One region of the Burkholderia sp. FW306-1C-G01B genome, then DNA from elsewhere that is predicted to be linked to it. Evidence: predicted binding sites of a transcription regulator. Region 1 holds the regulator's gene; the other holds the start of a gene.
What was found. Region 1 encodes HrcA, which represses chaperone genes, less so after heat shock. Its sites were predicted from a motif close to TTAGCACTCNNNNNNNNNGAGTGCTAA; they were not measured.
Positions count from the first base shown of each region.

Region 2: a site for HrcA is predicted at 2,591-2,617, ahead of AC3WLY_RS01575 (co-chaperone GroES). Genes of this name have one in related genera too.

Region 1 covers NZ_JBYSWZ010000013.1:216,114-220,301, forward strand. Annotated here, with positions in the region: gene recN (DNA repair protein RecN) at 1-507, opposite strand, end outside; gene AC3WLY_RS25390 (NAD kinase) at 527-1,432, opposite strand; gene hrcA (heat-inducible transcriptional repressor HrcA) at 1,564-2,586, shown strand; gene hemH (ferrochelatase) at 2,732-3,796, shown strand; gene AC3WLY_RS25405 (RNA-binding S4 domain-containing protein) at 3,964-4,188, shown strand, end outside.
Region 2 covers NZ_JBYSWZ010000001.1:355,907-360,094, reverse strand. Annotated here, with positions in the region: gene AC3WLY_RS01585 (LysE family translocator) at 1-436, opposite strand, end outside; gene groL (chaperonin GroEL) at 615-2,255, opposite strand; gene AC3WLY_RS01575 (co-chaperone GroES) at 2,268-2,558, opposite strand; gene AC3WLY_RS01570 (LysR substrate-binding domain-containing protein) at 2,712-3,671, opposite strand; gene AC3WLY_RS01565 (M20 aminoacylase family protein) at 3,787-4,188, shown strand, end outside.

The DNA.
Region 1 (4,188 bases):
CTGCGTCGCGTCGCGCCAGACGCGCCACGCGCGCGCGACGTTCGCGGCATCGGCGACGAGCCCCGCGTGCGTGTCGAACAGCTCGCGCTGCGCATCGGGCCGCATCAGCAGCTGGTGCGCGTGCTGGCCGTGGATGTCGACGAGCATCTCGCCGAGTTCGCGCAGTTGCGCGAGCGTCGCGCTGGTGCCGTTGATGAACGCGCGCGAACGGCCGTTCGCGTCGATCACGCGGCGCAGCATCACGGTGTCCTCGGCGTCGAACGCGTGTTCGTCGAGCCAGCGCGCGACACGATCGTGCGGCGTGAATTCGGCCGTGATGTCGGCGCGGCCGCAGCCGGTGCGCACGACGCTCGCGTCGGCACGTTCGCCGAGCGCGAGGGCGAGGGCATCGATCAGGATCGATTTCCCGGCGCCGGTTTCGCCGGAAAAGACGGAAAAGCCGCTGTCGAATTCGAGATCGAGCGCGGCCACGATGACGAAGTCGCGGATCGAGAGGTGGCGGAGCATGGTGTCGGGCGGTGGGGCGTCAGGACGCTGCGTCGTCGTCTTCGTTCGACGCGTGTTCGTTCCAGTGCAGCTTCTTGCGCAGCGTCGCGTAGTAGCTGTAGCCGATCGGGTGCAGGAACGGCACCGTGTGCTTCGAGCGGCGCACCTCGATCGTGTCGTTCAGTTCGAGCGAGGTGAACGACTGCATGTCGAAGTTCACGTTGACGTCGCGCCCGCCGACGATCTGGATCGCGATCTTCGAATCGTCGGGCAGCACGATCGGCCGGTTCGACAGCGCGTGCGGCGCGATCGGCACGAGCACGATGCCCTGAAGCTGCGGATGGAGGATCGGGCCGGCCGACGACAGCGCGTACGCGGTCGAGCCCGTCGGCGTGGCGACGATCAGGCCGTCCGAACGCTGGTTGTACATGTACCGGCCGTCGACCGACGCGCGCAGCTCGACCATCCCGGAGAAGCCGCTGCGGTTCACGACGACGTCGTTGAACGCGAGCGCGTGGTAGATCGGTTCGCCGTCGCGCACGATCCTGGCCTCGAGCAGCGAGCGCTCCTCGCGCTCGAACTTGCCCGCCAGCATCACGGGGACGAGCGCGTGCATGTCGGCCGCCGCGATGTCCGTGATGAAGCCGAGCCGCCCGTGGTTGATCCCGATCAGCGGTGTCCGGTACGGCGCAAGCTGGCGGCCGATGCCGAGCATCGTGCCGTCGCCGCCCAGCACGACCGCCACGTCCGCACGTGCCCCGATTTCGGCCGGGGTGAGCGCCGGATAGCCGGCGATGCCGAACTCGCGCGCGGTATCGCCTTCGAAGACGACCTCGAAGCCCAGCTTCGCCAGGCTGGCAGCCAGGGTGGCGAGCGGCTCGGCGATGCCGGGCGTGTTGCTCCGGCCGACGAGCGCGACGGTGTTGAACTGATTACCGGTTTTCATGCCGGCATTACACCATAGCTCGTTGACGAAAAGAACCGGATGTGCGCGGACGGGGCCGGATCGGGCCGGCCCGCGCAACGGTGGCCGACGCCACTCGCCGCGGTCGCGTGGTTGCGCTAAAATTTTCCACCATGCTAGATCCTCGCGCACGAACCCTCCTGAAAACCCTGATCGAACGGTATATCGCCGACGGTCAGCCAGTCGGATCGCGCACGTTGTCCCGTTATTCCGGGCTCGAGCTGAGCCCGGCGACGATCCGCAACGTGATGTCCGACCTGGAGGAACTCGGCCTCGTGTCGAGCCCGCACACGTCGGCCGGCCGCGTGCCGACGCCGCGCGGCTACCGGCTGTTCGTCGACACGATGCTGACGGTCGAGGCGCCGATCGATGCCGAGGCCGTCGCGCGGCAGGTGCAGAACACGCTGCAGGCCGGCGAGCCGCAGCAGCGGGTGGTGGCCGCCGCCGCGAGCGTGCTGTCGAACCTGTCGCAGTTCGCGGGCGTCGTGCTGACGCCGCGCCGTAGCCACGTGTTCAAGCAGATCGAGTTCATGCGCCTGTCGGACAAGCGCATCCTGCTGATCATCGTCACGCCCGAGGGCGACGTGCAGAACCGGATGCTCGCGACGCCGCGCGACTATTCGCCGTCGCAGCTGACCGAGGCGTCCAACTACATCAACGCGCATTTCGCCGGCCTGTCGTTCGACGAGGTGCGCCGCCGCCTGCGCGACGAGATCGACCAGTTGCGCGGCGACATGACCACGCTGATGCACGCGGCCGTGACGGCCAGCACCGAGGTGCCCGACACCGAGGACACCGTGCTGATTTCCGGCGAGCGCAACCTGCTCGAGGTGGCGGATCTTTCCTCCGACATGGCGCGGCTGCGCAAGCTGTTCGACGTGTTCGACCAAAAGACGGGCCTCCTGCAACTGCTCGACGTGTCGAGCCACGCCCAGGGCGTGCAGATCTTCATCGGCGGCGAATCGACGCTCGTGCCGATCGAGGAAATGAGCGTCGTCACCGCGCCTTACGAGGTGAACGGGCAGATCGTCGGCACGCTCGGCGTGATCGGCCCGACCCGCATGGCGTACAACCGCGTGATACCGATCGTCGACATCACCGCGCGCCTGCTGTCGCTCACGCTGAGCCAGCAGTAGCCGGCAGTAGCCAGCGGTAACCAGCCCGATCCCGCCCCGTCATCGTGCCGCGGCGCCGCCTGCGCCGACAGTCGGCCGAACGGCACGGGGCGGCCCGCTATAATTGAGAGCCGTCCGGTCCCGTGCCCCGAGCACGTTCTTGCCCATGCGTTTCGATCTTGAGCCGCCTTCGAGCACCGCGGCCGCCCATCGTATCGGCGTGCTGCTGATCAATCTCGGCACGCCCGACGCCCCCACGCCGCGCGCGGTGCGGCGCTATCTGGCCGAATTCCTGTCGGATCCGCGGGTCGTCGAAATCCCGCAGGCCGTGTGGCAGGTGCTGCTGCGCACGCTGATCCTGCCGCTGCGCGGCCGCGCGTCCGCGAAGAAATACGCGGCCGTATGGATGCCCGAGGGCTCGCCGCTGCGCGTGCACACCGAGCGCCAGACCGACGGCGTGCGGCATCTGCTCGTGTCGAACGGCTATCACGTGCTGGTCGATTACGCGATGCGCTACGGCAGCCCGAACATTGCGCACGCGCTCGCGCAGTTCAAGCGCTCGGGTGTCGAGCGCGTGCTGCTGATGCCGATGTATCCGCAATACTCGGCATCGACCACGGCCACCGCGTTCGATGCCGCATTCGGCGCGCTCGCGCGCATGCGCAACCAGCCGGAGGTGCGCACGGTGCGGCACTACGCCGACCATCCGGCCTATATCCACGCGCTTGCCGAACAGGTGCGCCAGTACTGGGCGCAGCACGGCCGGCCCGACTTCGCGGCCGGCGACAAGCTCGTGCTGAGCTTTCACGGCGTGCCGAAGCGCACGCTCGACCTCGGCGACCCCTATCACGACCAGTGCCGGCAGACGGGCGCGCTGCTGATGGCCGCGCTCGGGCTGTCGACGACCGAATGCCGCGTCACCTTCCAGTCGCGCTTCGGCAAGGCCGAATGGCTGCAGCCGTACACCGCGCCGACGCTGCGCGAGTTCGGCGAGGCCGGCGTGCGGCGGGCCGACGTGTTCTGCCCTGGCTTCACGGCCGATTGCCTGGAGACGATCGAGGAGATCGGGATGGAAGTGCGCGACGAATTCCTCGCCGGCGGCGGCAAGGCATTCCACCGCATTCCATGCCTGAACGGCGCGCCCGCGTGGCTCGGCGCGATCGGCGAGATCGTCGCCGAGAACCTGCAGGGCTGGCCCGTCAGGGCCGCGCAGCCCGAAGCGGTGAGCTGACATGGAACGAATCGCGCGCTCGCTTCATTCGCTGCGCTCCGGGGAGGCGGTCGGCCTCCTTGTGGCGGCCCGGCAGAGGCTGACGTGAAACGACCCCCACGCTCTCTTTGTTCGCTGCCCCCCGAGGGGGTGGTCAGCCTCCTTGTGGCGGCCCGGCGGAGGCTGACATGAACTACAAGATTTCCACGCAACCGGGCGCGAAGCTGCGCATCGACAAATGGCTGTGGGCGGCCCGGTTCTTCAAGACGCGCTCGCTCGCGACCGATGCGGTCGACAAGGGGCACGTGAAGATCGGCGGCGCGGCGGTCAAGCCCGCGAAGGAGGTGCGCGTCGGCGACGAGGTCGAGATTGCGATCGACGGCATCGTCTGGCACATTGCCGTGCTGGGCGTG
Region 2 (4,188 bases), on a different contig from region 1:
GCCATGCCGGCGCGTGGGTCGGCACCATCAGCGCGAAGATACTGCCGTAGAACGCGACGGATTTCGGGTTCGTCATGCTGACGACGTAGCCCTTTTTCGCGGCGTGCCAGTCGGAGGCAGTGGCCGGTGCGGAAACGGGCAATGGCTTGCGTGCGGTCAGAATCATTTTCAGGCCGAGCCAGATCAGGTAGCCGGCACCCGCAAGCCGCAGTGCGGTGTGTATCCACGCCACGTGGGTCACGAGCAGGCTCAGCCCGGCGATCGCGATCGCAGCCCAGGTACCGGACGCGGCGGCCAGTCCAAGCCCCGTCATCACGCCGGCGCGGCGCGATGCGACAGCGGTCGCCGTGACGATCACGAAGTTCGGGCCCGGGCTGGCGACGCTCAGCAGCAGGACGCCGGCGAGCGGGAGCAAGACGTTGACGGTGGTCGACATGGCGTGGAAGACGGCGCGGCGGGATGGGCCTTTATCTTACCCGAGCGCTGCAACGGGCCTGCGCACCACGGTGTTGCGTCGATCCCAAACAAAAAAACGCGTGACGACTTCCGTCGCCACGCGTTGCATGTTTCCGCAAGACAGCGCATGCCGGCGAACCATCACGCGCGGCGCATCGTCAGAAATCGAACCCCGGCCCGCCCGCACCGGGGCCGCCCGGCGTCGCGGCCGGCGCCGCATCCTTCGGTGCTTCGAACACGGTTGCATCGGTCGTCAGCAGCAGCCCGGCGACCGATGCCGCGTTCTGCAGCGCGGTGCGCGTGACCTTGGTCGGATCGAGTACGCCCGATTCGACGAGATCGCCGTACTCGCCCGTCTGCGCGTTGTAGCCGAAGTTGCCCGAGCCTTCCGCGACCTTCGCGACGACGACGCTCGCTTCCTCGCCCGCATTCGCGACGATCTGGCGCAGCGGTTCCTCGAGCGCGCGCAGCACGATCTTGATGCCCGCATCCTGGTCGGCGTTCACGCCCTTCAGCTCGCGGATCGCCTGCCGCACGCGGATCAGTGCGACGCCGCCGCCCGGCACGATGCCTTCCTCGACGGCCGCGCGCGTCGCGTGCAGCGCGTCGTCGACGCGATCCTTCTTCTCCTTCACCTCGATCTCGGTCGCACCGCCGACCTTGATCACCGCAACGCCGCCCGCGAGCTTCGCGACGCGTTCCTGCAGTTTTTCGCGGTCGTAGTCCGACGTCGCTTCGTCGATCTGCACGCGGATCTGCTTCACGCGCGCTTCGATGTTCTTCGCATCGCCCGCGCCGTCGATCACGGTCGTGTTTTCCTTGCCGACCTCGATGCGCTTCGCCTGGCCGAGTTCGGCGAGCGTCGCCTTCTCGAGCGTCAGGCCCGTTTCCTCGGCGATGACCTGCCCGCCGGTGAGGATCGCGATGTCCTCGAGCAGCGCCTTGCGGCGATCGCCGAAGCCCGGCGCCTTGACGGCAACCGTCTTCAGGATCCCGCGGATGTTGTTCACGACGAGCGTCGCGAGCGCCTCGCCTTCGACATCTTCCGCGATGATCAGCAGCGGCCGGCCCGACTTCGCGACCTGTTCGAGCACCGGCAGCAGGTCGCGGATGTTCGAGATCTTCTTGTCGTGCAGCAGGATGTACGGGTTCTCGATCTCGGCGATCTGCTTGTCGGGATTGTTGATGAAGTACGGCGACAGGTAGCCGCGATCGAACTGCAGCCCCTCGACGACGTCGAGCTCGTCGGCGAGCGACTTGCCGTCCTCGACGGTGATCACGCCTTCCTTGCCGACGCGGTCGATCGCTTCGGCGATGCGCTGGCCGATCGATTCCTCGCCGTTCGCGGAGATCGTCGCGACCTGCGCGATCTCCTTGCTCGTGGTGGTCGGCCTGCTGATCTTCTTCAGCTCGTCGACGGCCGCTGCGACGGCCTTGTCGATACCGCGCTTCAGGTCGAGCGGGTTGAGCCCGGCCGCGACGTATTTCTGGCCTTCGCGCACGATCGCCTGTGCGAGCACGGTGGCCGTGGTCGTGCCGTCGCCGGCTGCGTCGCTGGTGCGCGACGCGACTTCCTTCACGAGCTGCGCGCCGATGTTCTGCAGCTTGTCCGCGAGTTCGATTTCCTTCGCGACCGATACGCCGTCCTTCGTGACGACCGGCGCGCCGAAGCTGCGTTCGAGCACCACGTTGCGGCCCTTCGGCCCGAGCGTGACCTTCACCGCATTCGCGAGAATGTTCACGCCTTCGGTCAGCTTCGCCCGTGCGACGTCGCTGAAAATGATTTCCTTCGCTGCCATGATTGCGCTCCGTTATTGATTGACGACCGCGACGATGTCTTCCTCGCGCAGGACGAGGAACTCATTGCCGTCCACCTTGACGGCCTGGCCCGCGTACTTGCCGAACAGCACGCGCTCGCCGACCTGCAGGTCGGGCACGATGCGCTGGCCGTCCGCGTCCTTGCGGCCGGGGCCGACGGCGATCACTTCACCCTGGTCGGGCTTCTCTGCGGCGCTGTCGGGGATCACGATGCCCGACGCGGTGGTGGTTTCCTGGTCGAGTCGCTTCACGATGACGCGGTCGTGCAAGGGGCGTAGGCTCATCTTTTCGTCCTGTGCTGTTCTGTCGAAATTGGCTGGCACTCTTTGGGAGAGAGTGCTGACGAGTATAAAAACGCTCGGCGGCGCGATCCAATAACGGATTCGGAAAAGCATTCGCGCGGATGCGCTATGGACGGGAGACGGGCGGGGCGGAGATCAGATCAGCAGCGATACCGTCCTGAACAGCGCGAGATCCTCCCTGCGCGCGGAGCGCGCATGCCTGCGGATCACGTGCAGCAGGCAGTCGATGAAGCAGCGAGCGGCGTCGCTCAGCGTGCTGCTGCGGCGCGTGACGATCCCGAGGTCGCGCGGCTCGAACGTCTCCTTCAGTTGCAACGGCCGCATCCGTTCGCCGAACGGCGGCACGGCCGCGAGTACCGTCGGGCACCACGTGCACATGTCGGCCTGCTCGAGCATCGTCTGCAGCATCGCGACCGACTGCGCGCGCACGATGCGCCGTTCGTCGATCCGTGCGCCGTGGCGCGTGAACAGGTAGTCGACGAGCGCGGCTTGCCCGTCGGCCGCGAAATTCAGCACCCAGTCGTTGTCGAGCAGGTCGTGGATCGATCGTGCGCGTTCGCGCGGATGGCCGGCGCGCACCATGACCGAGGTCTCGTAGCGCAGCATCGGCTCGAACGCGAATTCCTGCGTGCCGCCCGGTTGCACGTGCCCGAGCGCGAAGTCCATGCTGCCGTCGCGCAGCAGCGGCTGTGCGACGGCCATCAGCGCTTCGTAGAGTTCGAGGCGCACGTCGGGCATCCGCTCGCGAAAACGCAGCACGGCTTCCGCGAGGAACGTCATCGTGAGCCACGGCGTGACGCCGATGCTCAGCCGGCCCTCGACGCGGCCGCGCATGCGTTCGAGATCGCTCTGCGCGTGTTCGAGCTGCTTCAGCACGAGCTTCGCGTGCGTGAGCAGCGTCTTTCCGTATTCGGTGAAGCCGATGCCCTCCGGCGCACGCACGAGCAGCGGCAGGCGCTCGCTCGCCTCCAGCTCGCGCAGCGCGCGCGTGACGGCCGCCTGCGACAGCCCGAGCGTGCGTGCCGCGCCGCGGATGCTGCCGGCCTCCGCGCTCGCGACGAGCGCCTGCAACTGATGCAGCTTGATGTTGCTCATGGTGCGATACCCGACAACGAAAGGTTGTCATCATAACGAAACCGAGGCTGGTCGCCGGGATTTTCGCTGCATACGATTCGGCCACGATCGGTCATCCGGGCGATCGACGACCGGAATGCATTCAGGAGAATCGGGGTTGGACCAGAAACATATTCATCCGGAAATAACGGCCATCGAGGCGGAGATGATCGCGCTGCGTCATCGGCTGCACGCGCATCCCGAACTTGGCTTCGAGGAGCACGCGACAAGCGATCTCGTTGCCGATTGCCTGACAACGTGGGGTTATCGGGTGACGCGCGGGCTCGGCGGCACGGGCGTGGTCGGCACGCTGACGCGCGGCGCCGGGAAACGGCTCGGATTGCGCGCGGACATGGACGCGCTGCCGATCCGCGAGACAACCGGGCTGCCGCATGCGAGCCGGCGCGACGGCGTGATGCACGCGTGCGGCCATGATGGCCACACGGCGATGCTGCTTGCGGCGGCCCGCTGTCTTGCGGGGCGCGCGCGCTTCGCGGGC